3 regions of the Gordonia alkanivorans genome follow, and region 1 is predicted to be linked to each of the others. Evidence: predicted binding sites of a transcription regulator. Region 1 holds the regulator's gene; each other region holds the start of a gene.
The links. Region 1 encodes LexA, which represses DNA repair genes until DNA is damaged. Its sites were predicted from a motif close to CGAACANNTGTTCG; they were not measured.
Positions count from the first base shown of each region.

Region 2: a site for LexA is predicted at 5,871-5,884, ahead of C5O27_RS14960 (DUF222 domain-containing protein). Genes of this name have one in related genera too.
Region 3: a site for LexA is predicted at 2,570-2,583, ahead of C5O27_RS04325 (HNH endonuclease signature motif containing protein). Genes of this name have one in related genera too.

Region 1 covers NZ_CP027114.1:3,042,829-3,052,832, forward strand. Annotated here, with positions in the region: gene pfkB (1-phosphofructokinase) at 1-562, opposite strand, end outside; gene C5O27_RS13840 (DeoR/GlpR family DNA-binding transcription regulator) at 559-1,329, opposite strand; gene C5O27_RS13845 (putative PEP-binding protein) at 1,466-3,166, shown strand; gene lexA (transcriptional repressor LexA) at 3,144-3,851, opposite strand; gene C5O27_RS13855 (LysM peptidoglycan-binding domain-containing protein) at 4,089-4,625, shown strand; gene nrdR (transcriptional regulator NrdR) at 4,725-5,192, shown strand; gene hrpA (ATP-dependent RNA helicase HrpA) at 5,166-9,152, opposite strand; gene C5O27_RS13870 (aminotransferase family protein) at 9,175-10,004, shown strand, end outside.
Region 2 covers NZ_CP027114.1:3,285,749-3,295,752, forward strand. Annotated here, with positions in the region: gene metH (methionine synthase) at 1-3,366, shown strand, start outside; gene C5O27_RS14955 (crotonase/enoyl-CoA hydratase family protein) at 3,391-4,173, shown strand; gene C5O27_RS14960 (DUF222 domain-containing protein) at 4,259-5,845, opposite strand; gene C5O27_RS14965 (manganese-dependent inorganic pyrophosphatase) at 5,999-6,922, opposite strand; gene C5O27_RS14970 (MarR family winged helix-turn-helix transcriptional regulator) at 7,023-7,469, shown strand; gene C5O27_RS14975 (MFS transporter) at 7,466-8,941, shown strand; gene C5O27_RS14980 (alpha/beta fold hydrolase) at 8,943-9,755, opposite strand; gene C5O27_RS14985 (CinA family protein) at 9,881-10,004, shown strand, end outside.
Region 3 covers NZ_CP027114.1:933,161-943,164, reverse strand. Annotated here, with positions in the region: gene C5O27_RS04330 (IS481 family transposase) at 1-916, shown strand, start outside; gene C5O27_RS04325 (HNH endonuclease signature motif containing protein) at 913-2,541, opposite strand; gene C5O27_RS04320 (SDR family oxidoreductase) at 2,890-3,687, shown strand; gene C5O27_RS04315 (phosphotriesterase family protein) at 3,694-4,653, opposite strand; gene C5O27_RS04310 (dihydrofolate reductase family protein) at 4,829-5,371, shown strand; gene C5O27_RS04305 (TY-Chap domain-containing protein) at 5,375-6,652, opposite strand; gene C5O27_RS04300 (hypothetical protein) at 6,748-7,542, opposite strand; gene C5O27_RS04295 (TY-Chap domain-containing protein) at 7,697-8,872, opposite strand; gene C5O27_RS04290 (DUF6777 domain-containing protein) at 9,169-10,004, opposite strand, start outside.

The DNA.
Region 1 (10,004 bases):
CGAGTTCGTCCTCGTTGGGTTTGATCAGGTCGACACGTCCTGCCGCGGCTGCGCGCAACGGTGCTCCCGAGGTGTCCACGGCCACGCGGCATCCGGCGGTGACCAGCGCGTCGGCGACCGTCCGGTACCAGTGCTCCGGCACGCCGGGTGGAAGTGATCCACACAGCGTGACCCACTCCGCGCCGTTCGCGTGGGTGCGGATCAGAGTGGACAGCGACTCGAGCTGAGCTGCTGTCAGGGTCACGCCCGGGGCGTTGATCTTCGTGGTGGTGCCGTCGGATTCGGCGATGGTGACGTTGGAACGGACCTCGCCGTCGACGGGGACGGCGTCGTAGGGGAGTCCGAGGTCGTCGAGCGCGGCGAGCAGGGGGTCGCCGGTGCGAGCGGGCAGCAGGGCCCGTGTCGAGAGACCGGCGGCGGCGACGGTGCGGGCGACGTTGACGCCCTTGCCGCCCGGTTCGGCGCGGACGACGCCGGCCCGCTGGACCTCGCCGCGTCGCAGCGGGGTGGCGAGTTCGAGGGTGCGGTCGACGCTGGGATTGGCGGTGACGGTGAGGATCACGCGATCACGACCTCGACGCCGCGGGCGGACAGTGCGGCCGAGAACTGCGGATCGATGCCGGAATCGGTGATGAGAACGTCGATGTCGTCGATGCCGGCGAAACCGGACAGCTCCTCGCGCTCCATCTTCGAACTGTCGGCGAGGACGACGACGCGGCGGGCTGCGGCGACCATCGCCGCCTTCACCGCCGCCTCGTCGGGATCGGGGGTGGACAGACCGTGCGCCTCGCTCAGGCCGTTGGTGCCGATGAACGCGGTCGTCACGCGGAGTCGGCCGAGCGCGGCGACCGTTTCGGCGCCGACCGTCGCCTGCGTGAGTCCGCGGACGCGACCGCCGAGGGAGTGGAGACCGTCGGCATGGCGTCCGGCGAGCAGCCCGGCGATCGGGAGGCTGTTGGTGATCAGTGTGAGATCGCGGTCGCGCGGCATGGCCTCGGCGGCCCGGAAGGTGGTGGTGCCGGCGTCGAAGAGCACCGATCCGCCGTCGGGCGGGAGGAAACGAAGCGCGGCACGGCCGATCGCGGCCTTCTGCTCGGTCTGTTCCGTCTCGCGCTCGTCGATGCCGAGTTCACCGATCACGCGCAGGACCTCGGGGCGGACGGCACCGCCGTGGACTCGCTGCAGGTGCCCGGCACGTTCGAGCACCGCGAGGTCGCGGCGGACCGTCTCACTGGTCACGTCGAACTTCGCGGCGAGCTCGGCGACCGAGGCGCGTCCTGCGACGCGTACCTCCTCGGCGATGGCCTGCTGTCTCTCCTCGGCGTACACACCGGCTCCGTTCTGATCGTTCCCGTGGCGCTGATCGGGTCGTCCAATGTGGGAACATGCGGCTTTGCGTGTTGTAGTAATTGTGTTTACGCCTGTTTGTGTTGACAAGTCAAGAAGAATTTGTAACCGTGGTCACATGACGCAGATTCTGACGGGGACGCCGGTTGTCGGTGGTGTGGCTCTCGGGCCCGCACTCTGGCCGGGACGCCGACCCGACCACTCCGCAGAGGCACTGGGCGCAGGCGTCGAGATCGCCGAGGACCGTCGCGCCGACGAGGCCGAACGGTTCACCGCCGCGGCGGCCGCGGTCGCCGCGCGCCTACGTGAGCGTGCATCGCAGAACACCGGCGTCGCCGCCGAGGTGCTCACCGCAACGGCCGGACTCGCGGAGGACCGCGGCTGGATCGGTGCCGCCTCGGGTCTGATCGCCAAGGGCGCCTCGGCGCCGTCGGCCGCCGTCGCCGCCACCGAACAGTTCGCCGCCGTGTTCACCAAGCTCGGTGGGCTCATGGCCGAGCGCGTCACCGATCTCAACGACGTCCGCGACCGCGTCCTCGCCGAACTCCTGGGCCTCCCCGAGCCCGGCGTGCCCACGCCGGACGTGCCCTCGGTCCTCCTCGCCGACGACCTCGCGCCCGCCGACACCGCGGGGCTCGATCCCGCCACCACCATCGCGCTGGTCACCCGCCTGGGCGGGCCCACCAGCCACACCGCGATCATCGCCCGGCAGCTCGGCATCCCGTGTGTCGTCGCGGTCCCCGGTCTCGCCGGGATCGACTCGGGCACGGTGATACTCGTGGACGGCACGACAGGCGAGATCGTCGTGCAACCCGACAACGCCGCCGCGCGGGCCCGTGTCGACGAGTACACGCGTCAGGCCGCACGGGTCGCCGGCTGGTCGGGCCCGGGTCGCACCGCCGACGGTGTGGAGGTGGCGATCCTGGCCAACGTCGCCGACGGATCGTCGGCCCGTGCGGCCACCGATCATCCGGTGGAGGGCGTCGGACTGTTCCGCACCGAACTGGCCTTCCTCGAACGCGCCGACGAGCCGTCGGTGGAGGAACAGGCGGACATCTATCGCGAGGTGCTCGACGCGTTCGGCGGCCGCAAGGTCGTCATCCGTACCCTCGACGCCGGCTCGGACAAGCCGCTGCGCTTCGTGTACCAGCCCGAGGAGGCCAACCCGGCCCTCGGTGTGCGCGGCGACCGGATCGCCTTGGCACACCCCGAGATCCGTGCCCATCAGCTCGACGCGATCGCGCGCGCCGCGGAGGGTTCCGAGACGAGCCCCTGGGTCATGGCGCCGATGATCGCCTCACCGGCCGAGGCGGCCGCCTTCGCCGCTCAGGTACGGGAACGCGGACTGGTCGCCGGGGTGATGATCGAGGTCCCCGCCGCCGCGATCCTCGCGCCGGCGATCCTGGCCGAGGTCGACTTCGTCTCGATCGGCACCAACGACCTCACGCAGTACACGATGGCCGCCGACCGGATGTCGGCCGATCTCGCATCGCTGACCGATCCGTGGCAGCCGGCGGTCCTGCACCTCATCGCGACGGTCGCGCGGGCCGGACGGGACCAGGGGAAACCGGTGGGCGTGTGCGGCGAGGCCGCGGCGGACCCGATCCTCGCCTGTGTGCTCGTCGGGTTGGGTGTCACCTCGCTGTCGAGTGCTCCGGTGGCGGCCGCCGCGGTCGGTGCCCGCCTCGGCGGCGTCTCACGGTCGACCTGCGAGAACGCGGCGACAGCCGCGCTCGCCACCACCGATCCGGCTGCGGCGCGCGCGGCTGCCGCCGCGGTTCTCGAGAACGAAGAGGTCAGATACGCCGCATCACGGTGACGACCTTGCCGAGGATCACGGCCTCGTCGCCCGGGATCGGGTCGAACAGCTCGTTGTGCGGCATCAGCCAGACATGACCCTTCTGGCGCTTGAAGGTCTTGACCGTGGCCTCGCCGTCGATCATCGCGGCCACGATGTCGCCGTTGTCGGCCACGTTCTGCTGGCGCACGACCACCCAGTCGCCGTCGCAGATCGCGGCGTCGATCATCGACTCGCCGACGACCTTCAGCAGGAACAGCGAACCCTCGCCGACGAGCTCGCGGGGGAGCGGGAAGACGTCCTCGACGGCTTCTTCCGCGAGGATCGGGCCGCCTGCGGCGATCCGGCCGAGCACCGGCACGAAGGTGGGCTCGGGTAGCGCACCACCGGTCGGTGAGGTGGGCGTCGGCGGCTCACTCGGTGCGATGTTGACCGCTCGCGGACGATTCGCGTCGCGCTTGAGGAGGCCCTTGCGTTCGAGCGTCCGCAGTTGGTGGGCGACGGAGGAGGTCGACGTGAGACCCACCTCGTCACCGATCTCGCGGATGCTCGGCGGGTAACCGCGCTCGCGCACGGATCTGCGGATCACCTCGAGAACTCCGCGCTGCCGCGGCGTCAGCGAGGCCTCGGCCGCCGCCATGTCTGCCGGGGCGACGGGCTCGTCGGCGCCCCGCGCTCCGGTGCGCTTACCGCCGTCATCGCTCATGATCGGGTTCCTCTCGATTCCGAACGTGCTGGTAGATCGCTTGTCTGACGACGACCCTAGCCGAGAATGCCGACCGCATCAAACATTTGTTCGACGTGTTGCGAGACAAGTGTCGGCGTGCCGTGCTACAAATCGAACATCAGTTCATCGAACAGATGATCGACAATCGAACAGTTCGAACGCCGACGACGCAGCCGGAGCACGGACAAGCGTTCGACCGGAAACACGGAGGGCATCATGCGCACCGCCACTCTCATCGACCCCGACCGCTCCACCGATTCGGTCCGTGGTGACGTCCTGGAGCGTCCGCGCCCGATGCGCCGCGGCGACGGCCGCCGGCCCGTCGACGGGCGTCCGGTGCCGGAGTCGGCGGTCCGGGTCCGCCGGGTCGCCTCCACCCGGTGCGCCTCGCCGGTCGGTATGCGGGGTCGTGCACCGGTCGTACCCGTCTCGCGTGTTGCGCATACCGCGCCCTCGGCCGTCATCCGGCGGCGTCGGCGCACGGCGACGGCAATTCTCGCCGGCGTCGGGCTCGCTCTGGCCGTGTGGGTCATCGCGGTCGTCGGTCAGAACTACGCCGCGACGGTCACACCTTCTTCGGTCGGCACCGAGGTCGTACACGTGCGGTCGGGCGACTCGCTGAGCACCATCGCATCGCGCGTCGCCCCCGAGATGCCGCGTGAGGCGGTCGTCGACGAGATCATCCAGCTGAACGACCTCCCGTCGAGCGGGCTGCGCGTCGGTCAGCCGCTGCTCGCCCCCCGGTACCACTGAGCACGGGCGGTATCCTCGATGTCACAGGGACCGGCCGACTACCGGCCTGGCATGCGGCGCGGCTGCACCAGAGTGTCCCGTGACCTGCGTGAGGATACGATGCGCTGCCCCTTCTGCAAGAACGACGACACCAAGGTCATCGACTCGCGTGTCGCTGATGAGGGGCAGGCCATCCGGCGCCGCCGCTCCTGCGTGGAGTGCGGGCGACGCTTCTCGACCGTGGAGAGCGCGGTGCTCGCGGTGGTCAAACGCAACGGCGTCACCGAACCGTTCAGTCGCGAGAAGGTGATGAGGGGCGTCCGGCGCGCATGCCAGGGACGCCACGTCGCCGAGGACGCATTGGCGCAGCTCGCCCAGCAGGTCGAGGACACCGTACGTGCCAGTGGATCGGCCGAGATCCCCAGCAACGAGGTCGGTCTCGCGATCCTCAAGCCGCTGCGCGACCTCGACGAGGTCGCCTACCTGCGGTTCGCGTCGGTCTATCGCTCGTTCGACTCCGTCGAGGACTTCCAGCGCGAGATCGACGACCTCCGAGCCGCCTCAGCCGAGTCGGTCAAGAGTTCGTAGGACCCGCTTCTCCGACACCGGGTACGCGGTGCCGAGCCGTTCGGCGAACAATCCCACCCGCAGCTCCTCGACGAGCCACTGGGCCTCGTCGTTGACGTGCGCCTTCCGGTGGTCGGGCACCTGAGTCAGTCGTTGCGCCCACCGCTCGGTCACCCGGTCGACGACGGCTACTCCGGCCTGATCCCGGGCCGCCGATGCGGGGAGCGCCGACAGGCGGGCCTCGGCGGCCGCGAGGTAGCGCGGCACATTCTCCAGATGTCGTCGTGCGGTGGCGGCGACGAATCCGTCGAAGACGAGATTGTCCAGCTGTTCGGCGACGTCATCGGCCGCGAGTGAACCGGCATGTCGGTCGATCGCGGCACGGACCGGTGCCACCCAACCGAGGGATTCGACGGCGAGAGAGAAGTAGTCCGGTGCCGACTCGGTGATCCGTGGACGCAACTTCTCGGTGAGCACGCGGAATGTCTCGGGAGAGCGCACCGCCGACAGGGTGCCGGCGTCGAGGCCCGCCACGACATCGCGGATGGCGCGACGTGTGCAGTCGGCCAGCAACGCATCGAGATCCGGGTAGGGGCTCTGGCTCAGCGCGAGTCGACCCGCGGCCCCGAGGGAACCGGCCACGCGGCGGTGCAGGGGCGGGATCGCCAGGTCGAGGAGCGCGACGATTCCTCTCGCCGCCAATCGATCACGGGTCTGCTCCGACGCGGCGTCGATCACGACCACCCCGCGCGTGCGTCCGGCGTCGTCGGTGATCGCGTCGATGGTCGGGTAACGGGTGAGGCGTTGTCCGGCGATGTCGACGGTCCGCTGTGCGGCGAGAGTGCCGATGCCCTCGTCGGTCCAGGCGCGATACAGGGTGCGCTTCACCGTCTTCGACGCTGCCGGGGTGGCCGCGCGCTGCAGTTCGGCGATGGAATCGGCTCGCGCGGTGATCTCCCCGGCGTCGTCGGCGACCGCGAAATGCATCCGTAGGTGGGCCGGAATCCGGTCGACGTCGAAATCGCCTGCGGTGACCGTCATCTGCGTGATCGTGGTGAGCTCGCGAGCGAGCCCGACCGTGAGTGGCTCGCTCCGTGGGGTGAGGCGGGCCAGTGCCAGTTCGGCGAAACGCTGTGCCGGCGACATCGACTTGCGTAGCTGCTTCGGCAACGACTTCACCAGTGCGGTGGCCAGTTCCGTCCGCATGCCGGGCACCGACCAGTCGAAACCCGCCGGGCGCACGTGGGGGAGCAGTGCGCGCGGGATCATCACGGTGACACCGTCATCGGGGGTGCCGGGCTCGAACCGGTAGCGGAGTTCGAGTCGGGTGTCGCCCTGCTGCCAGGCGCCCGGATAGTCGGTGGGGGCGGCTTCGGTACTCGCCGCGACGTCCTCCGGCTTGAGATCGAGCAGAGCCGCATCGGAGCGCCGCGCCTTCTTCCACCACGTGTCGAAGTGCCGTGCGGAGGTGACCTCGGCGCCCACCCGCTTGTCGTAGAACTCGAACAGCTGGTCCTCGGTGATCACCAGTCCGCGTGTGCGCATACGGTTCTCGACGTCGGAGGCGGCCTCGAGCAGTGCGCGGTTGCGTTCGAAGAACGGGTGCTGCGTGCGCCAGTCGCCCTCGACGAGGGCGTGGCGGATGAACAGTTCGCGTGAGACGACCGGGTCGATGGGGCCGTAGTCGACGCGACGACGCGCGACGAGGGTGACGCCGTAGAGGGTGACCCGCTCGTAGGCCATCGCGGCACCGCGCTTGGACGACCAGTGCGGTTCGCTGTGCGTGCGCTTGACCAGATCGCCGGCCAGCTTCTCCGCCCACAGCGGGTCGATGCCGGCGACCGTGTGCGCGAACAGTCGCGAGGTCTCGAGGACCTCGGCGGCCATGATGAACGGCGGCGGCTTCTTGGCGAGCGGGGACGCCGGGAAGATCATCAGCGTCGTGTTGCGCGCCCCGGTGAACTCGCGGCCCTCGGTGTTGCGCGCCGCGATGTTGGAGAGCAGTCCTGACAGGATCGCGCGATGGACCGCATCGGCGTCGACCTCGGGCAGGTCGGAACCGGCCGGACTCACCGGCCAGTCGAGATCCTTGACGATCTCGGTGAGCTGGCGATGCAGGTCCCGCCATTCCCGGATTCGCAGGAAGTGCAGGAACTCCCGTTCGCACATCCGACGGAACTTGCTGCTGGACAGCTCCTTGCGCTGTTCGTCGAGGTAGCGCCACAGCTCGACGTAGGACAGGAAGTCCGACTGCGGCACGACGAAGCGCCGGTGCGAGGCGTCGGTGGCCTCGCGATGTTCGGCCGGACGCTCGCGGGGGTCGGGCAGGGACATCGCGGAGGCGATGACCAGCAGGTGGTCGAGGCAGCCGAGTTCGCGACCCGCGATCAGCATCCGCGCGATCCGCGGATCCACCGGGATCCGGGACATCGAGCGCCCGACGGGGGTGAGGCGCGGCGGGCCGCCCTCACGGCTCACGGTGATCGCCCCGAGTTCGGTGAGCACGCCCATGCCGTCGCGGATGGCGCGCTCGTCGGGCGGCTGGACGAACGGGAAGTCCGCGATCTCACCGAGTTTCAGCGAGGTCATCTGGAGGATGACGGCGGCGAGGTTGGTACGCAGGATCTCCGGGTCGGTGAACGCGGGCCGGGCGTCGAAGTCGTTCTCGCTGTAGAGCCGAATGCACACACCGGGGGCGACGCGACCGCACCGGCCGGCGCGCTGGCGGGCGCTGGCCTGCGAAACCGGTTCGATGGGAAGGCGATTGACCTTGGTGCGGGTCGAGTACCGGCTGATACGAGCGGTGCCGGTGTCGATGACGTAGCGGATGCCGGGGACCGTCACCGATGTCTCGGCGACGTTGGTGGCCAGCACGATGCGGCGACCGTTCGACGGGGCGAAGACCTTCTGCTGGTCGGCGATCGACAACCGCGCGAACAGCGGGACGATCTCCGCGCCGCCGTTGCGGCCCGTTCCCGTCCGGCGCTTCAACGCATCCGCGGTCTCGCGGATGTCGCGTTCGGTGGGGAGGAAGACCAGGATGTCGCCGCGGCCGCCGGCCCACAGTTCGTCGATCGCGGCGTCGATGCCCTGGATCTGGTCGAGGTCGGCGTGTTCGCCGCCGCCGGTGTCGTCGCCGCTGTCGGGGCGCTCCTGCAGACTCAACGGCCGGTAACGGACCTCGACGGGGTAGGTGCGACCCGACACCTCGATGACCGGGACCGACATCTCGGGTGTGCTGAAATGCCGTGCGAAGCGGGCGGGTTCGATCGTCGCCGAGGTGATGATCACCTTCAGGTCCGGTCGTTGCGGTAGCAGCCGTCGCAGATAGCCGAGGATGAAATCGATGTTGAGGCTGCGCTCGTGGGCCTCGTCGATGATGAGGGTGTCGTAGCGCCGCAGCATCGGATCGGTGGCGATCTCGCGGAGCAGGATGCCGTCGGTCATCACGCGGATCAGGGTGTCGGCGCCCGAGCGGTCGGTGAACCGGACCGAATAGCCGACCGCGTCACCGAGTTCGGTGTCGGTCTCGTCGGCGATGCGCTTGGCCACCGAGCTCGCCGCGATACGACGCGGCTGCGTGTGGCCGATGGTGCCGCGGATGCCCCGGCCGAGTTCGAGGCAGATCTTCGGCAGCTGCGTGGTCTTGCCGGAACCGGTCTCACCGGCCACGACCACGACCTGGTGGTCCCGGATCGCGGCGGCGATCTCCTCGCGGGCGGCCGAGACGGGGAGTTCGTCGGGGAAGCGCAGCACCGGCACCGTGGCCCGGCGACGGTCGAGGCGGTGCCGGGCCTTCTCGACGTCGGCGACGAGCTGTTCCCATCTGTGCGGATCGGGGGTGCGGCCGAGTTTGTCGACCCGGCGGCGCAGACGGTGGGCGTCGACGATCGCGACCGCGTCGAGCGACCGCAGCAGTTCGGAACGGGAGATGCCGGGCTGAGGATCTCGCGGGGCTGGATCTGAGGACTCGACCGACATGATGACTCCAGGATATGGGTCGATGCCGGGGGCGCTCACCTCGCCCGGCATCATGGTGGGCATGTCTGAAACTTCTGGTGCTCTGTGGCACGGCTTCGCCGACATGGGTGCGGTGACCGCGAGTGGCCCCTTCGTCGTGACCAAGGGTGAGGGGACCCGTATCTGGGACCGCGAGGGCAAGGAATACATCGACGCGACCGCCGGTCTGTGGTTCACCAACGTGGGCCACGGGCGTACCGAGATCGCCGACGCGGTGTCGCGTCAGCTCGGCACCATCGCGCACTACTCCAACTTCGGGGACATCGCGAGCGACGTCACGCTGCAGCTCGCCGACGAGCTCGCCGCGATCGCGCCGGTGCCCGGGTCGAAGATCTTCTTCACCTCGGGCGGCAGCGACTCGATCGACACCGCGGTCAAGCTGGCCCGCCGCTACTGGGTGGAGCAGGGCAAGCCCGCCAAGCGCGTCGTCATCAGCCGCACCAAGGCCTATCACGGCATGCACGCCGCCGGTACGTCGCTGGCGGGCATCCCGCTCAACCACGACGGCTACGGCGAACTCATGCACGACGTGCAGAACGTCGACTGGGATGACGCGAAGAGCCTGCTCGGTCTGATCGAGCGGGTCGGCGCCGAGAACATCGCCGCGTTCTTCTGCGAGCCGATCATCGGCGCCGGTGGCATCTACCTGCCGCCGGCCGGATACCTGGACGAGGTCCGTGCGATCTGCCGCGACCACGACATCCTGTTCGTCGTCGACGAGGTCGTCACCGGCTTCGGCCGTATCGCCGGCAACTCGTGGTTCGCCTCGGCACGTTTCGACCTGCAGCCGGACATGATCACCACCGCCAAGGG
Region 2 (10,004 bases), 240 kb from region 1:
GCCGACGCCGTGGAGACCAACACGTTCGGCTGCAACCTGTCGAACCTCGGCGACTACGACATCGCCGACCGCATCCGCGAGCTGGCCTACAAGGGCACGGCGATCGCACGCGGCGTCGCCGACGAGATGGGTCCGTCCGCCGACGGCACCGGCCGTTACGTCCTCGGCTCGATGGGTCCCGGCACCAAATTGCCGAGCCTCGGCCACACGACGTTCGCCACGATCCGCGACGCCTACCAGGAATGCGTCATCGGCATGCTCGAGGGTGGCGCCGACGCGGTGCTCATCGAGACCTCGCAGGACCTGCTGCAGGTGAAGGCCGCGGTGATCGCGGCGCAGCGCGCCATGGATCGGGTGGGTCGCCGGATCCCGATCATCAGCCACGTCACGGTCGAGACGACCGGCACGATGCTGCTGGGTTCGGAGATCGGTGCCGCGCTGGCGGCGATCGAGCCGCTGGGCGTCGACCTCATCGGTTTGAACTGCGCCACCGGTCCGGCGGAGATGAGCGAGCACCTGCGCTACCTGTCGAAGCATGCGCGCATCCCGGTGTCGGTCATGCCGAACGCCGGCCTGCCCGTCCTCGGGGCGAACGGTGCCGAGTACCCGCTGACGCCGGAGGAACTGGCCGAGTCGATGGCCCAGTTCGTCGGCGAGTTCGGACTGTCCTTCGTCGGCGGCTGCTGCGGCACCACACCGGAGCACATCCGCCAGGTCGCCGAGGCGGTCGCGCAGGTCACCCCCGCGACGCGTACGCCCGAGCACGAGTCGGAGACGTCGTCGCTCTACACCGCGGTTCCCTTCGATCAGGACGCGAGCTTCCTGGTCATCGGTGAGCGCACGAACACCAACGGCTCCAAGGCATTTCGTGAGGCCATGATCGCCGAGGACTACCAGAGGTGCCTCGACATCGCCAAGGACCAGACGCGCGACGGCGCGCACATGCTCGACCTCAACGTCGACTACGTCGGTCGTGACGGCGCGGCGGACATGACCGCTCTCGCGAGCCGCTTCGCGACGTCGTCGACGCTGCCGATCATGCTCGACTCGACCGAGCCGGAGGTGATCCGCGCGGGTCTCGAGGCGCTCGGCGGTCGTTGCGCGGTCAACTCGGTGAACTACGAGGACGGTGACGGTCCGGATTCGCGGTTCAACAAGATCATGCAACTCGTGGTGGAACACGGTGCGGCTGTCGTCGCCCTGACCATCGACGAGGAGGGGCAGGCGCGGACCGCGGACTGGAAGGTCAGCGTCGCCGAGCGCCTCATCGCCGACATCACCGGCAACTGGGGTCTCGCCGAGGAAGACATCATCATCGACGCCCTCACCTTCCCGATCTCCACGGGTCAGGAGGAGGTCCGGCGCGACGGCATCGAGACGATCGAGGCCATCCGCCGGCTGCACGAGACGCATCCCGACGTGCACTTCACGCTGGGCATCTCCAATATCTCGTTCGGCCTGAACCCGGCTGCTCGGCAGGTGCTGAACTCGGTGTTCCTGCACGAGTGCGTGCAGGCCGGCCTCGACACCGCGATCGTGCACGCGTCGAAGATCCTGCCGATGGCGCGCATCCCGGAGGAGCACCGTCAGGTCGCGCTGGATCTGGTCTACGACCGCCGGCGCGAGGGTTACGACCCGCTGCAGAAGCTGATGGAGCTGTTCGAGGGTGTCTCGGCGGCGTCGGCTCGCGAGTCGCGCGCCCAGGAACTGGCCAAGCTGCCACTGTTCGAGCGGCTGGAACGACGCATCGTCGACGGTGAGCGCAACGGCCTGACCGACGATCTCGACGAGGCGATGACCCAGGTCCCGCCGCTGTCGATCATCAACGACACCCTGCTGTCGGGGATGAAGACCGTCGGCGAACTCTTCGGCTCGGGTCAGATGCAGCTGCCGTTCGTGCTGCAGTCCGCCGAGGTCATGAAAGCGGCTGTGGCGCACCTCGAACCGCACATGGAGGCGACCGGTGAGGACGGCAAGGGCCGTATCGTGCTGGCGACCGTCAAGGGCGACGTGCACGACATCGGCAAGAACCTCGTCGACATCATCCTGTCCAACAACGGGTATGAGGTCGTCAACATCGGCATCAAGCAGCCGATCGCGACCATCCTCGACGTCGCCGCCGACAAGAGGGTCGACGTCATCGGCATGTCGGGTCTGCTGGTGAAGTCGACCGTCGTCATGAAGGAGAACCTCGAAGAGATCAACACGCGGGGCCTCGCCGACGAGTACCCGGTCCTGCTCGGTGGTGCGGCGCTGACGCGCTCCTATGTCGAGAACGATCTGTCGGACGTCTACGAGGGCGACGTGCACTATGCGCGTGACGCTTTCGAGGGCCTGCGACTGATGGACGACATCATGGCGCGCAAGCGCGGTGGCGGCCCCGACCCCGACAGCGACGAGGCCAAGGCCGAGGCGGCCAAGACCGCCGAGCGCAAGGCACGCCATGAGCGGTCCAAGCGCATCGCCGCGAAGCGCAAGGCCGCCGAGGAACCCGTCGAGGTGCCGTCGCGTTCGGACGTGGCCGCCGACAACGAGATCCCGACCCCGCCCTTCTGGGGTTCGCGCATCGTCAAGGGCGTGCCGATCGCCGACTATCTGCAGCTGCTCGACGAGCGTGCGCTGTTCCTCGGCCAGTGGGGTCTGCGTGGCGCCCGCGGTGGTGACGGCCCCTCGTACGAGGAGCTCGTCGAGTCCGAGGGCCGGCCGCGTCTGCGCTACTGGATCGATCGGCTCGCGACCGAGAACATCCTGCAGCACGCCGCGGTCGTCTACGGCTACTACCCGGCGGTCAGCGAGGGTGACACCGTTCACGTGCTGACCGAGCCGGATCCCGATGCGCCGGTGCGGTTCAGCTTCTCGTTCCCGCGCCAGCAGCGGTCGAGGTTCCTGTGCATCGCCGACTTCATCCAGTCACGCGAGGCCGCGAAGGCCGCCGGCCGGGTCGATGTCATGCCGTTCCAGCTCGTCACGATGGGGCAGCCGATCGCCGACTTCGCGAACAAGCTGTTCGCCGAGGACGCGTACCGCGACTACCTCGAGGTGCACGGCATCGGTGTGCAGTTGACCGAGGCGCTCGCCGAGTACTGGCATCAGCGCGTGCGCAGCGAGCTGAAGTTCGGTGACCGGTCGATGGACAGCGAGGATCCCGAGCACGCACAGGGCTTCTTCGACCTCGAATATCGTGGTGCGCGTTTCTCGTTCGGTTACGGCGCCTGCCCGGATCTCGAGGACCGCGCGAAGATGATCGAGCTCCTCGAGCCGGAGCGGATCGGTGTCCAGTTGTCGGAGGAACTGCAGCTTCATCCGGAGCAGTCCACGGATGCGTTCGTGCTGCACCATCCGGAAGCCAAGTACTTCAACACCTGAGTCTTCACCACGATCGGAGGGGCGATGGGCGGGTCGGGAGTGATCGAACGGCCGCAGGGACCGGTCCGGATCATCGGGATCGACCGTCCCGACCGCCGCAACGCCGTGGATCGGGCGACCGCCGATGCCCTGGCCGACGCGTTTCGTCGGTTCGACGCCGACGAAACCGCCTCGGTGGCCGTGCTCTACGGCGAGGGCGGGACGTTCTGCGCCGGAGCCGATCTCAAGGCCATCGCCGACGGAACCCCCAACCGGGTGGAGTTCGACGGTGACGGCCCGATGGGCCCGACCCGGATGCGGTTGTCCAAACCGGTGATCGCGGCGATCTCCGGTCACGCGGTCGCCGGTGGCCTCGAACTCGCGCTGTGGGCCGACATGCGCGTCGTCGAGGAGGATGCTGTCTTCGGCGTCTTCTGCCGGCGCTGGGGCGTTCCGCTGATCGACGGTGGGACGGTGCGGCTTCCTCGGTTGATCGGGGAGAGCCGCGCGATCGACCTGATCCTCACCGGGCGCGCGGTGGCCGCGGACGAGGCGCTGCAGATCGGACTCGCGAATCGGGTCGTACCGTGCGGGACATCCCTCGACGCCGCCGTCGAGCTCGCGACCCAGATCGCACAGTTCCCGCAGACGTGCCTTCGCCAGGATCGTCTGTCTGTCCTCGAGCAGCCGGGCATGGACACCGACGCCGCCATGGTCAACGAGCTGCGCCATGGGATGGTGTCACTTGCCTCCGACACCGTCGCAGGAGCCGCGCGATTCGCCGACGGCGCGGGCCGTCATGGTCAGGGCATCACCTCTGCTCCCTGATCCGAAAGAACGCGACATAGCCCTCGCTGCCTGAGGTGCGAGGAGCGCAAGCGACGAGCCACGAAGGCTCACAGACCATTCGGCGTCACCCGCGCGGGTACGCCGCGGCGAGGAGTATCGAGGCGAGGGTGGCTTCGGCGTCGGAGGCGTTGCGGAGGTCGATGATCTGGCGCATCTCGAAGCGCGGTTGATCGCCGGACTCGGGTTTGGGTCCGTGGATTTCGGTGCGCACCTGTTTCAGTTGTTCAGCGAATCGGCGGGGTATGTCGGGTCGCCGGTTGATGCGTTCGGGGTTGGGTGGTGCGCCGGGTTCGGCGTTGAGCCGCCAGGCGCAGCGGCCTTCGTCGGGTCCGTCCCGAACCATGCGGGTGGTGTACTGGCCGGGCTGGTCGCCGACCATGCGGTTGTGTTTGGGACAGGCGGGGGCGAGGTCGGTGATGTCGGTGAGTCCGCCAAGGCCCCAATCCAGTTGGGCGTGGTGTATTTCCACGTGTGCGGCGGCTATGCCGCAGTCGGGGGTGGAGCAGCTTTCGCCGTCGGGTCTGGCGAAGGACACCAGGCGTTGTTCGCGGGTGGCCAACCTTTTGCCGCGGCCGAAGTAGAGCGGGACGGCGGTGGCGTCTTTGAATACCGCCAGCCAGGGTTGGGTGTCAGCGGCGAGTTTGATGAGGTCGGTGATGGGGATGAGGGTGCCGGTGGCGGTGGTGGCGAAACCGGCTTCGCGGACCAGGTCGTCGAGGTCGGCCTTGATGATCAATTGCGTGGGTAGTCCGCGGTGGCTCTTGCCCAGCAGGCCGTCGTCGAGGACAGCTTTGAGGAGGGCGTTGAAGGCGTCGTGATTGAGTTGGGCGGGGGTGCGGGTATCGCGTTCGGCAGCCGCCTCGACTGCTTCCGGATCGGCATCCTCGACTGAGCCACAGGGTGATTCGGGGTCATCCGGATTGTTCATGCCGGGTTTGGCCCACACGGCAAGCAACATGGTGACGCGCGCAAGCAGTTCGGGTGTGAGGTTGGCGGTCATTTTCGCGGTGCCGTCGGCGCGCTGGCGGTTCACGTACAGCTGGCGGCGGCGTTTGCGGTCGGTGTCGTCGGCGAGTGTGCCGTCGGGGTCCACGAGTGCCAGCAAGCGCGCCCCGAGGGCGGCGATGTCGGCGGGGGTGTGGTCGACGGCGATCTCGGCCATCTGTCGTTCGGCGGCGACTTTCACGTCGTGGTCGACGGCGTGGGGGATCTGGTCGAGGACGTCGAGCACGGCGTGCACGTGGGCAGATCCGACACGTCCGTCGGCGAAGGCTTCGGCCAGGGTGGGGTGCTGGGGTGGGAGTGGTTCGCCGGTGAGGCTGGGAAAGGTTGCGGTCGCTGACATCTGGTCGCGGCGCCGCATGGGGTGGGCGACGCGTAGGCGGTGGGTCATGAACTGGATGACGCTGCGGTGGCCGGTTTTGCGGGGCAGGTCGCGTTCGGTGGCTTCGACGATCTGTCGGTCACCGGCGAAACCCAGTCGAGCGATGGCTCGTTCGGTCTCGGCCGCGACATCGACGAGTGCGGCATCTGAGCACTGCGTGAGATCGACGGCCTGCAGTTCGGTCGTGATCCGGTGGAGTTCACCCACCAGTTCCTCGGCACGCGAGATGGGCTCGTCGGCGACGTCCACCTGCGAGGTATCCCTCATGGCGGTCACCCCCGACACCTGGTGCGAAATGTATGTTCGACAATACCCGCGATTGTGTTGTCGTGCAACGAATATCGTCGGTTCTTCCGGTCGCCAAGACTGTCGGTGCGGTGTGGTAACGCGGCTACCGTCCGACCTGTCAATCGGGCGAACTCAGCTCGTCAGCTCCTCGGTCAACTGCGGCACGATCTGCTTCTTCCGCGAGACGATGCCCTTGCCGAAGGCGTGTCCGTCGGCAACCGTGATCCCGAGCGCACGCTCGACGGCGTCGACGGGTTCGCCGACCACCAAAAGATCGGAGTCGCAATCGATCACATCGGTGATCAATAGGAGGAACAGATCGTGACCCGCGGTCTCCTTCTCGGCGGACATCGCCTCGAAGAACTCGTCTCGGCGGGCGAGGACGGCGTCGGCGTCGACGGTGGTCAGCTGGGCCACGCGCACGCTGGCCGATCCCATCGAGAAGGTCTTGGCGTCGAGTCCGATGATCGACGACGCCGGTTGGTCACCGAGGTCCGTTCCGGCGCGGAGTAATCGGTTCCCGTAGTCCACGAGGTCGACGCCGGCGATCGTCGCGAGCTCCTCGGCGGCGATGCGATCGGAGTCGGTGGTCGTGGGGGAGTTCAGCAGGAGGGTGTCGGAGATGATCGCCGACAACATGATCCCGGCGGTGTCGGCGGGGATCTCGACCTCGCTCTCCGCGTACATGCGGGTGAGGATCGAACACGTACATCCGACCGGCTCGACTCGCATGTACAGCGGCGCGGCGGTCTCGAAGTTGGCGATGCGGTGATGGTCGATCACCTTGCGGACGGTGACGTCGGCGATGTCGGCGACGCTCTGCTGGCGTTCGTTGTGGTCGACGAGCATCACGTCGTGGGGGCTCGCGTGCTCGATGACGCGCGGCGCCGCGAGGCCGAAGTGGTCGAGCGCAAAGGCCGTCTCCGGGCCGGGTGAGCCGAGGGCGACGGCTTCCGCGTCAACTCCGAGTGCCTGTTCGAGCCGTGCCAGGCCGATCGCGGACCCGATCGCGTCCGTGTCGGGATTGCGGTGTCCGATGACGAGGATCTTCGACATGCGACTCAGCTTTCGCTCGACGTTGCTGCATCCCAGCGTACGGCGGAGCTCCGACGTTGCATGATTGCCGCAGAGATAGTTGTAAAACTACAATCGTTTTATGTCGACAACGGACGACCACGTACGCTCGCAGACCACCACCGAGGTGTGGTTCGCGATGAACAGCCTCGTGCGGGATCAAGAGAAGCAGTCGCGTGCCCGCATCAGCGAGGTCATCGACATCCCGTTCAGCCGGTTCCGCGCGCTCCGCCGTGTCGCCGTGCGGCCGATGACGCAGCGAGACCTCGCGGAGCGAATGGGTGTGGATGCATCGGCCATGAGCGGCATCGTCAATGATCTCGTCGCCCGCGGGCTCGTGACCCGGGAGGCCGACGCCGACGACGGCCGGTGTAAGCGCGTCACGATCACCGACGCCGGCCGCCGGGTGATGGACGAGGTGACCGCGAACCCCGCGACTGCGCCCGAGATGTTCGCCGCGCTCGACGAGGCGCAGCTCCAGCAGCTCGCGGAATTGCTCGATCTCCTCCGCGCGGCGGCCGAGTCGTGAACGCCGCACGCGCTGCGCTGCGCGCTCGATCGGCCGACGGCACCCTGACGCGGCGGGACCGGCTCGTCATCCTCGCCACCTGCTGCCTGAGCCTGTTCATCGTCGGCCTCGACGTGTCGGCGGTGAATGTCGCGTTGCCGTCGATCAGTTCGGACCTCGGCGCGACGCCGGCGCAGCTGCAGTGGGTCCTCGACGCGTATGCGCTGGTGATCGCGAGCCTGCTGATCTTCGGCGGATCGCTCGGAGATCGCCTGGGCCGCAAGCGGATCTTCCAGGTCGGCCTGGTGACCTTCGGCGTCGCGTCGGTGTTGTGTTCGCTGGCACCGACACCGGAGGTCCTCATCGGGGCACGCATGTTGCAGGCCGTCGGCGGCGCGATGCTCAACCCGGTCGCGCTGTCGATCGTCACCAACGTCTTCGTCGATCCTCGCGAGCGTGCGCAGGCGATCGGACTGTGGGGCACCGCGTTCGGCATGAGCCTGGCATTCGGGCCGGTCGTCGGTGGGGCCCTCGTCTCCGGGATCGGGTGGGAGGCGATCTTCTGGCTCAACGTTCCGGTCTGCCTGCTCGCCCTCGGACTGACGATGCGATTCGTCCCGGAGTCGAGGGCCGAGCACGCTCGCCGCGCGGACCCGGTCGGACAGGTGTTGATCCTGACCCTCCTCGCCACCCTCACCTTCGCCATCATCGAGGGACGCCCCCAGGGGTGGACGTCACCGGGAGTGCTCACGTGTTTCGCCGTGTCGGCCGGCGCGTTCGTCGCGATGATCGCGTACGAGAGTCGCCGCGAGGAGCCGCTTCTCGACCCGCGATTCTTCCGGAGCGCGCCGTTCTCGAGCTCGGTCGCATGCGCGGTCATCGCCTTCGCCGCCACCGGGGGCTTCCTGTTCCTCAACACCTTGTACCTGCAGGAGGTTCGTGAGATGTCGCCGCTGCACGCGGGACTCATGACCTTGCCGATGGCGGCGGCGTCGGTGGTCTGCGCGCCCATCGCCGGTCGGCTCGTGGGCGATCGGGGAGCCCGGACACCGATGGTGATCGGAGGAGTCGGGATGGTGGCGGGCGCCCTGATGCTCACCGGCCTCGGCAACGACACCTCCCTCGTCTACGTCGGCGGCGCATATCTGGTCTTCGGGCTCGGCTTCGGGTTCCTCAACGCACCGATCACCAACGGGGCGGTCTCGGGGATGCCCCGAACGCAGGCGGGTCTGGCGTCGGCGATGGCCTCGACCGGCCGCCAGGTCGGCACCGCGCTCGGTGTCGCGGTGTTCGGCGCGGTGGCGTTCGCCGGAATCGATGGGTCGGTCGCCGACGGGCTCGCCGCCGCCGCCCGCCCGGTGTGGCTGATCATGGCGCTGTGTGGCGCTACGGTCCTCGTTCTCGCCTTCGTCTCGACGGGGGCGTGGGCCCGTGGAACGGCTGCCCGCACACGCGAGCGGATCGAGTCCACGTCGGGGACCTGGGTGCCCTGACCTACCCCGGTCGGCGCTGAGCGTCGGCTTCGGTGGCTGCCCGTGCACCGGTTGCCTGCGAGGCCCACCACTCCGCGATCCGTTGCGCGACGACGTCGGGCGTACGGACCCAGCCGATGTGCGTCGTGTTGCCGCCCGCCGGGCATCGTGCGTCGTCGTAGCGCCAGTGGGTGATCGACTCCGGCGAGAACGCGGCGTCGAACGCTGATGCCGCACCGTCGGTGACGATCTCGTCGTCATCGAGCCGGATGGCCAGGGTCGGTGTCTCGATCGAGCCGTCGAGGGCGAACGGCGCCCTACCGGTGAGGACCATACGTGCCCACTGCCGCATCAGCGTTCGGGCCGTGGGGCCGCCGAAACCCTGCCGGGGCCAATGGCCGACGGCACCCGATACGGGCCCGACGGCCACGGCGATCGCGCCCAGGGCCAGACCGCGGAGCCCGTAGTGGCGTACCGCCGGCACCGACGCGCCCACTGCGACGATCCCGTCGGGCGTGTGATCCGACGACTGGGCGACCATCGCGGCGAGTTGCGCACCGAGGCTGTGCCCGACCACGACGACCCGCGTGCCCGGGACGTCGGCCCTGGTGCCGGCGATCGCATCGGCGAGGTCGGCGGCCTCGTCCACGTAGGACCAGTCGGCGGTGTGGGAGGGCGGGGTTGCACCTTCCTCGACACCGCGGCGCGCGACGACGCGGACATCGAGCCCGTATCCCGTCAGTGCCTCCGTCAGCCGTCGGTAGACCCGCGCCGGCACGGCCATCGCCGGGGAGATCAGGATGGCGGTCGGCCGATCTGTGCTGGTCTGGGTCATGGCCCAAGAGTGACGCATCGCCGACGCCGGCACCACTACCTACCAGGTAGTGGTTTGATCTCGGCCCTATCCGGATATCGCCGGGGTGCTGTGATCGAAGATTCCGACCGAAAGGCGAGCCACCGATGTCCGACGTGACCGATTTCTCCGAGACGTGCGCGCAACTGGCCGACGCGATCGTGGAGCAGGGTGTGCACGTCGCGGTCGCGGAGTCGCTGACCGGCGGCAACCTCGCGAGCGAGCTGAGCA
Region 3 (10,004 bases), 2.1 Mb from region 1:
CGATAAGAACTGGCCTCTACGACGGGCCGCCGAACGGTTCAACTGCTCACCGGCCACGGCCAAGAAGTGGGCCGACCGCTACCGGCAGACCGGTGAGGCCGGCATGGCAGATCGGTCCAGCCGCCCCTACCGGTCACCCCATCAGCTCCCTGTGCGCCGGGAACGTCGAATCATCAAGTTGCGGTTCCTGCGTCGCTGGGGCGCTGCACGAATCGCTGCGCACCTGCGGCTAGCAAAATCGACCGTCGAGGCGGTGTTGCGCCGGTATCGGATGCCGCTGTTGCGTCACCTCGACCAGGCCACCGGGCTTCCGGTACGCCGGACACCGCCACGACGCTACGAACACGACGCTCCCGGCGACCTGATCCACATCGACATCAAGAAACTCGGCCGCATCCCCGAAGGCGGCGGCCACCGCAAACTCGGGCGCACGATCGGCAACCGGCACAACAAGAAACACCGCCCGGGGTACGCATATCTGCACCACGCCGTCGATGACCATTCCCGGCTGGCATACTCCGAGATCCTCACCGACGAACGCAAAGAGACCGCCGCGCAGTTCTGGGACCGCGCCAACGCCTTCTTCAGCCAACATGGGATCACTGTGAGACGAGTGATGACCGACAACGGCGCCTGTTACCGCTCAAAGGTTTTCGCAGAATCCCTCGGCGCCGAGATCAAGCACAAGAAGACCCGTCCCTACCGCCCGCAAACCAACGGCAAGGTCGAACGATTCAACCGCACCCTGGCCTCGGAATGGGCCTACGCCGAGTTCTACAGCTCAGAAACCGCCCGCGCAGCCACCTACGACGACTGGCTACACCACTACAATCACCACCGAGCCCACACCGGCATCGGCGGACTCACCCCGATCGAACGCCTACACGTTCACAACCTGCCCGGGTCTTACAGTTAGCGACGAACCTCGAAGGGCCGGTGACCTTCCCGTCCTGAGCGGCCGTACGCGTGGTCGAGAAGCGCTGAGGCGACCACGAGTTCGACGGGCGTGGCGTCACGTAGGTCGATCACCTGGCGGAGGTATAGGCGTGGTTGATCGCCGGACTCCGGTTCGGGTCCGTGGATCTCGTCGCGTACCTGTTTGAGGTGGTCGGCGAATCGGCGGGGTATGTCGGGTCGCCGGTTGACGCGTTCGGGGTTGGGTGGTGCGCCGGGTGCGGTGTTGAGTTGCCAGGTGGTGCGACCTTCGTCGGGGCCGTCGCGAACTATGCGGGTGGTGAATTGTCCGGGCTGGTTTCCGACCATGTGGTGGTGGCGGGTGCAGGCGGGGGTGAGGTTGGTGATGTCGGTGAATCCGCCATCGACCCAATCGATGTGGGCATGATGCATTTCCACGTGCGTGGCGGGTACACAGCAGTCGGGGTTGGAGCAGCTTTCACCATCGGGCCGGGCGAAGGACACCAGTCGCTGTTCGCGGGTGGCCAGGCGTTTGCCGCGGCCGAAGTAGAGCGGGACGGCGGTGGCGTCTTTGAACACCGCCAGCCAGGGCTGGGCGTCGGCGATCATGGGGATGAGATCTGTGACGGGAATCTGGGTGCCGGTGGCGGTGACGGCGTAACCGGCTTCGCGGACGAGGTCGTTGAGGTCGGCCTTGACGATCACCTGCATGGGCAACCCGCGATGACTCTTCCCGAGCATGCCGTCCTCGAACACGGCTTTGAGGAGTGCGTTGAGGGCGTCGTGGTTGAGCTGGGCGGGGCTGCGGTCATCACGTTCGGCCGCGGCAGCCACAGCGTCGGGATCGGCATCCTCGATGGACCCTGTCGGTGATTCCGGATCATTCGGATTGTTCATCCCGGGTTTGGCCCACACGGCCAGGAACATCGACACCCGTGCCAGCAGTTCAGGCGTCAGGGTGCCGGCCATCTTGGCGGTGCCATCGGCGCGTTGCCGGTTGAGGTACAGGTTGCGGCGACGTTGACGGTCGGTGTCGTCGGTCAATGTTCCGTCGGGGTCGAGGTAGCCCAGGAGTCGGGCGCCGGCGTCGGTGATCTGGTCGGGGGTGAGGTTGACGGCTTGTTCGGCCATGGTGCGTTCGGCGGCGACCTTGATGTCGTGGTCGACCGCGTGGGGGATCTGGTCGAGCACGTCCATCACCGCATGCACGTGCCCGGACCCGACCCGACCGTCGGCGAACTCTTTCGCGAGGGTGGGGTGGACGGGTTCGAGGGGTGCACCGGTGGTGGCGTCGGGGTAGGTGGCGGTGGCGCGGGTTTGTTTGAGGCGTTTGCCGGGGTAGGCCATGCGGAGCCGGTATTTCATGTAGTCGATGACGCTGCGGTAGCCGGCTTTGCGCGGTAGGTCGCGCTGGTCGGCTTCGACGATCTGCTGGTTACCGGTGTAGGTGAGTCGGGCGATGGCTTGTTCGATACGGATTCCGGCGTCGTCGACCTCGGTGTCGGTGAGGCGGGTGAAACCCGCGGTCTGTAGCTGGTCGATGATCGCGTCGAGTTCGTCGAGTAACGCGGGCACCCCGGCCGGAGGCGACGCGTCGGTGATATCGGTCGATGCGCTGTCGGTCACGGCGGTCACCCCCTCGAGAATCTCGGTTCGAAGACATGTTCGACTGTACGCGCTATTCCGTTGGCGTGCAACAAGACTGAACTAACTTCACGGGCGGGATCTTGTCGGTGGGATAGTGTAGTGGAACGCAGTTCGGCGATGGCTCCGAGCTCACGGAAAGAGGATCGACCGGAACACCTGCGGAATCCGTGACCAGCCAGGCCCGTACCGACGGAGGAGATCGGTATCGCGCCCCTGATAATCCCTGCCCAGACCCGGAGGCGAACTCTCCGGCACGGGTCGTCCGTGGGAGACGGCTGGAACGTCTGGTAGGTCTTTATCCAGACTCACCGATCGAAGGAGATTCCCATGGACGTCGCAGGCAGGGTTGCCATCGTCACCGGCGGCGGGGGCGGGATCGGTGGTGCGCTCGCGCACGCACTGGTCGAGGCGGACGCGAAGGTCGTGGTCACCGACCTCGATGCGGCATCGGCGGAAAGCGTCGCCGGCGCACTCGGGGAGGCCGCGGTCGCGATCGCCGGCGATGCCTCCAGCGACGACCACATCGACGCCGCGGTCCGCCTCGCCGAGTCCACCTACGGGCCCGTCGACCTGTACTTCGCGAACGCCGGTATCGGACGTGGCGGCGGCCTGGACACCGACGAGGCGATGTGGGATCTGGCGCTCGACGTGAACCTGCGCAGCCACATCCGGGCGGCGCGTCGTCTGGTGCCGGAGTGGGTCGAGCGGGGCGGCGGGTACTTCGTCAGCACGGCGTCGGCCGCGGGCCTGCTGACCCAGATCGGCAACGCGCCGTACTCGGTCACCAAGCATGCCGCGGTCGGTTTCGCCGAGTGGCTCAACATCACCCACGGCGACGACGGTGTCCGCGTCAGCTGTTTGTGCCCGATGGGCGTCGACACCAAGCTGCTGCGGCCCGACGACGATTCGGCGACCGCGGATCAGAAGCTGATGCAGAGGGCCGTCGAGACCGCCGGTGAGGTCCTGACCCCGGGTGCGGTGGCCGCGATCGTGCTGGAAGCCGTTGCCGACGAACGGTTCCTGATCCTGCCGCACGCCGAGGTGCTGGACATGTACCGCCAGAAGGGCGCCGACTACGACCGTTGGCTGCGCGGAATGCGTCGCTACCAGCGCTCGCTGGCCTGACGACGGCTACTCGAAGTACCGGCGCGGGACGTCGACGAGCATCGTCGTGATGTCGGCGTCGCTGACCCCGCGTTCCCGCAGTGCGGGCAGGACGTCGTCGCTGATGTGGCGGTAGTTCCACTTCGGCAGCGCCTGCTTCTTCGCCTCGTGGTCGAACCAGTCGATGAAGCACGAGGCGTCGTGGGCGAGTGCCATGCGGTCGGCGTAGCCGCGTTTGCACAGTTCGGCGACCGTGTTCACCCGGTCCTCGAACGGCAGCAGCAGGTCGAGACCGAATCGGTCCATGCCCAGGATCGAGCCGGCGTCGGCGATCTTCATCAGGTAGTCGAGGTCGACGCTGTCGCCGGAATGGCCGATGACCACCTTGGTGAGATCGGCACCCTCTTCGGCCAGCACCTTCTGCGCCACCAGACCCGACTGGGTGTGCGGGTTGGTGTGCACGGTGATGGGCGCACAGGTCTGCGCGCTGGTCTGGCCGACGGCTCGCATCACGCGCTCGACGCCGGGCGTCAGCCCCTGTTCCTCTATGGCGCACTTGAGGAATGCGGCGCGGACCCCCGTGTCGGCGATGCCTTCGGTGAGGTCCTTGGTGAACAGATCGACCAGCGGTTCGGGAACATCGAACAGCAACCCGGGACCGGCGTAGTGGAACTGGAACGGGATGTCGTTGTAGGTGTAGAGGCCCGTCGCGACGACGATGTTGAGGTCGATCTGCTCGGCGATCCGCTGGATGCGGGGGATGTACCGGCCAAGCCCCAGTACCGTGGGATCGAGAATGGTGTCGATACCGAGCTCCTTCAGCTCGGACAGATCGCGGACGGCTTCGGCGACCTTCGCGTCCTCGTCCCAGTCGTCCTGGTAGTTCTGCCGGAATTCTTCGCCGACGATGAAGACGTGTTCGTGCACAAGCACTTTGCCGAGATCGGCGGAATCGATCGGACCTGCTGCGGTGTGGACGGTGGCCACGCGAACCTCCTCCGGGGCCCGCCTCGTCGCGGACCCGCTGCGCCGAACCCTAATCGACCCTCCTCTGGCGCGGAGGCGGTTTCGACGGCCCGCTACCGGCGGCCGATGAGTTCCGGTGGGACCTCGGGTCTGACATCGTGACAACAACGCAGACCGCGAGCACAGGAGCATCCCGATGGGAAAGATCCACGTCCACGAATTCATCACCCTCGACGGCAGTTTCGAGAACCCCGCCTTCACGATGCCGTACGGGTTCACCGACCGGATGGGCGAGGTGCTGGGCGGTATCACCGGCTCATGTGACGGCATCCTGCTGGGCCGCAACACGTTCGAGATGTTCGGTCCGGCGTGGTCGGAACGGAGCGTCGACGACGACCCGGGCGCTCCGTTCTTCAACGACACCACCAAATACGTCGTCTCCTCGACGCTCGACGAAGCGACCGGCTGGCAGAACTCCGAGGTCGTCGGTGGCTACGACCCCGATAAGATCCGCGAACTCAAGAGCTCCCACGACCTGTACGTCAGTGGCAGTGGCACGCTGGTCCGAGCCCTGTTGCGCGACAGGCTGGTGGACGAGTTGCACCTACTCGTCTATCCGGTGGTTCTCGGTAGCGGTGCGCGCCTCTTCGACGGTCTCGCCGACCTGCCGCTCACCCTGGTGGGGACGGAGTCCTTCGACAACGGCGTGGTGCACCTGTCGTACGCGTCGACCGCCTGAGCGTCAGGCCAGCTCCATCGCGCTGAGGAGCAACTGCGCCACCTCGGCGTAGGCGCGGTGCTCCGCTTCGCAGAAGGCGATCTCCTCCTCGCCCAGTTCGGCCTTGCGAGCCGAGGCGAGATTGTCCATCCACTCGCGCATCTCGGCGGCGCAGATGTCGAAGAACTCGTGCACGCGTTCGGGATCGCGGCGGCAGGCGATCAGGACGGTGGTCGGTGACAGCTTGCTGTCCGGCTTCTGGCTGAGGCGCAGCAGTGCCAGCAGAACCCCGGGGAGTCGTTCGCCACGGCACCGGTGCGTGGACTTCTTGCCACCGTCGAGCCGGGCGATCATCTCGGCGCGGGCGGTGGCGGCGAACTGGTCCCAGCGACGCAGCGCGGCGTCGAGGTTGGCGGGACTGAACACCGCCACGTCGAGTCGGCGCTGGGCATAGACGAGACCGTTGCGGACCACCACCGCGATCTCCGGCCAGCGCGGGGAGAACTCGGAGATCAGCATCCCCAGGACCGACGGTGGTGGCACCGCGGAACTGAGGATCGTCACGATCTCGAGCGCGCGTGCATCGCGGGTCGGCCGTAGCAACGACGTCCCCGACGACCGCAGGAAGATCGCCTTGCGCGGACTGATCACCACCGGCCGGCCGGCCGCGGCCATCGCGGCGCGGACCAGTTCGACGAGATGATCCTTGGACTGCGGCACGACGCCGCTCTCGACCGGGGCGTCGAGCGGATGGGCCAGCGAAGCGAAGCGGATGGTGTCGGCGTTGGTCGTCTCGGGGTCGAGCGCGTGGGTCCCGAACTCGCGGCCGTGTCGGTCGGTCCCCGGGGCGTCGTCGGTGGTCTCGGTGTCGGCCGATCCCGAGGCCAGATGGTGCCGCGCGTACGACGGGTCGCCGATGCTGACGAACGACGGGTGGATGACTCCCCACACCTCGCGCAGAGCTCGCACGGCGGCGCGGGCGAGGTCACCGAAACGGTCGTCGGCCACCTCGTAACAGAAGGCGCTGCGACCCTCGAGGCGGCACCAGCCGCGGTCGACGATGTAGGTGGCCTGCCGCATCCAGCGGTCCTTGTCGGTCCACGTCAGGTCTCCCGCGGAGATGGTGCAGCGCAACCGGTCCTCGTCGGCGACGGCGAACGTCATGCGCCTGCGCCAGCCACCGGCCGCGGCCTCCACGACCGTCAACGACTGCCCGGGAACGAGCTGCGGCACCCGGCCCGCGAGGGTGTCGGTGAAGTCCCGCCATGCCGCCTCGACGACGGCATCGAAATCGGGGGACATTCGCACTCCTTAGGGCTGGGTCCTCGTGCTGGGTGGCCGCCGGCGAACCTGCGGAACCCGAATATTACGACGCCTTCCTGACACCCGGGTGAGATCTACAGCGGAGTCGAATGCCGGGTCGTCTCGCCGAAGCTCGTGTGCCATGGGAGTCGGTGGTCGACGTAGTCGGCACACGTCAGCCGAGAGTGGGACGGTGAGCCGCCGGTCAGCGACTCCCACATCACCGAGTTGACGATCCGGACGGCCGCCGACCCCATCCGGGTCGGATGCCAGGTGTCGGCGGACTCCAGCGGGCCGATGACCCGAGGCGCCGCGGTCCGCGGTTGTGCGCGTGCCTGCTCGGCCCAGGAGATGTCGCAGAGGACGCAGGCATTCGCGGAGGTGTGGCGGCGGCGTCGTGCCCAGGCCTCGGCCCGCATCGGTATCACCGCCAGCTGTACCAGGATCCCGCCCGCGTCCGGTCTCGCCGCGGTGTGGATCGCTGGAGCGACGAACTGCCGGTGATCACCCGTGACCGTTCGGTACGACGCCAGGGTCTGCTGGGTCGGCACCTCGATGTAATCGTCGGTGGCGAAGTCGGGTGTCCCGGTGAACGGCTCACCGCTGATCGCGTTGATCCCGTCCACGCCGACCATCACCAGGAACGGATGCTGGTGCGGAGAGGAGAAGTCGATCCAGGTCGCCTCGGACTGCCACATCGGGATGACGGCGTCGGCGTCACCGGTCGGTGAGCCGTGCGCGAGCCGCAAGGTGGTGTCGGCGGTCAGTCCGCTGCGGTCGTGGGGATCGATCGCGCGCAGGGTCCTCGGGAAGACGACATGCAGGCGGGCGTCGGGTCCCAGTTCGGGGAAGGCGAACGTCAGCGTGCTGCGGTCGGTGGTGAGGGTCATGCAGTGCTCCGATGGGAGGCCGGGCGGGGCCGCCCGCAGGAGACCCACTACCGATATAGCGCAGGCATCACCGTGACGCTCGTGTACGGGGCCGTAATCCTCCGGGTGGACTACCGGAAGATCAGCAGGTGGGTGAGTCGTGTCCGGTTCGCGGCTACTTGGCCGTCGGACGACGGTCGGGGACGTCGTCGTCGGACAGCACGACGACCCGGAGCGCGGCGCGCAGATTGTGGGTCGTGGCCCGCCAGGCGTCGGCCTCGTGCCGGCATGCGTCGGCCTCGGTCGAGTCCGCGGACGCAACCGCGTCGGCCGCCGAACGCCGCCAGGTGAGGTACTGCTCCTCGCAGGTGTGGATGAACGAGAGGATGTCGGCCTGGTTGTAGCGGCAGATCTTGGCGACCTCATGAGCGGACAGCGACCGACCGTCGGGATCGAGTTCGAGCAAGGTCTGCAGCGCATCCGGCAGGCGTTCGTCGGTCTCGGGCCGGGTCGGCGCCGCAGTCTGCGTGATCTGCTCGATGACGTTCGGCGCGCAGTCGGCGAGGAAGCTGAACCACTCGGCGAGCGCGGAGCTCAGATTGTGGGGGTGGAAGACCGCACACTCGAGGGTCAGGGTCGCGAAGACCTCGTCCTGCAGGAGATGGACACGGACCGCCGAACCCATCGTCGGCTGGGCCGCCACGATGTCGGCGGCGCGCCTGCGATCGGGGATGTCGCCGGCCAGGCGGGCGAAGAACTCGAGCCGGGGGGCGTCCGACCGCGGGCTCAGCCACGAGGACACGGGCTTGGTCGGCAAGGCGATGTCGCCGTCGGCGTCGGTCTGGATCCGGCAACCGGTCAGGTCCTCGAGCGAACCGACGAGCAGTGCCCGGAGGTGATCGTCGTCGAAAGGCTGGACCGCGACCTCGATCTGTGGTTCGGCGCGCGCTGCCGGGGTGTGGTCGAGGAAGGCCGGGTGCACGACTTCCCAGACGCGACGCAGCGTGGCAACCGTGGTGTGGGCGAGTTCGTCGACGCGCCGGCGGCCCACCTCGTAGATGTGGGTGCCGTTGCGCAGCCGACGCCAGCCGATGTCGGCGAGCATGTCGAGATGCTCGAGGAAGTACTCCTCGGTGGGGTGCAGATCGGTGTCGTCGATGGTGCACCGCAGACGGTTCGACCCGGTGAGGGTGAATCGCAGTCTGCCGTGCGGGCCTTCGGGGATCAGGGGGTCCTGCTGGATGGTGAGCGTCGAGCCGGGGGTGAGGTTGGCCAGACGGTCGCCGACGTGCAACTGGAATGTGCGCCAGGCGTCATCGATGTTCGAGTCCACGGTGAAGTCGGGCGTCATGTCGACTTCCTTTCTCGTGCGCTGAGATCGAGGCCGCCCGGTGCGTACAGCGGGCTTCGGGTGGCTGCGGTGTCGGTTCGTCGACGGACAGCCCGGATGAGCCGGCTCAGACATGAACGACCACGAACCCGTCTCGGGGTTCAGGTTAGGTGACCGGGGCGACATTGTTGGTCGGTTGATCAGACCTATTGCTGAACGATTGCTCGAACCGTACCCCGCTCTGGGACACCCGGCTGACCACGCAGACGGTTCTCCCAGGACCGGGAGCGTAGTAGCAGGTCAGAGCCTGAATACCTTCATGCAGCCGGTGACGAGTAAGGCACCTCCGCCGCCGACTCGGGCGCGTGGGAGGGCTCCTCGGGAGGCGGGACGTACTCGGTGGTCGGCTCGGTGGTGGTCGGTGTCTCGGTGTGGGTTTCCTCCGGCGGCGCCTCGTAGGTCTCGGTCGATGTCTCCGCGGGCGGCGCCGACCTGGGGATCTCCGGTTGCGCCACGGTCCAGGAGGCGGACCGGACCACGACGGCCCGGGACGAGAGCGCCAGGGTCCAGACGCCAGTTGCGTCGGTCGCGCCGAGGACGGCGGCCCGTTGCAGCGCTGCGGCACTCACCGAGCGCGGTACGCCGTCGCTGCACGCCAGCGTGATGGTGCCCGACGCTGCACCGGCCGGGACCGCACAGCTGACCGACAGACCGGCGTCGTCGAAGACGAAGCTGCCGATCAGGTCGCCGGCGCCGCTGAAGGAGGTCGGCACGGATGCGGCCTCCGGTGGACTCTGGGCGGCGGGGTTCTCGGACGCGGGAGGCTCGGCCGAACCGGGGGCCGGCACCTCCGCCGAACCCGGGACGCCCGACCCCGGCTCTCCCGAGGGTGACTCGGCGGGGGAGTCGGAGGCGGGTGCGCCGACCGGCAGCCCGTTGTCCTCGGCGGCACGGTCCTCGACGGCCGGCGCGGCGACCGGGTTACCGGCCTCGAGCAGGCCGTTGCGTTCGGCGTCCTCGTCGGTTCCCGCCGTGAAGGGGGTGTTCAGCGACGCCGGTGTGGGCAGCGGTTCGGAGAGCGGTGGCAGGCCCGACAGGTCGAGTAGACCGCCCAGCGTCTGCGGGATGATCTCGCCGGTGAGGAAGTTGAGCA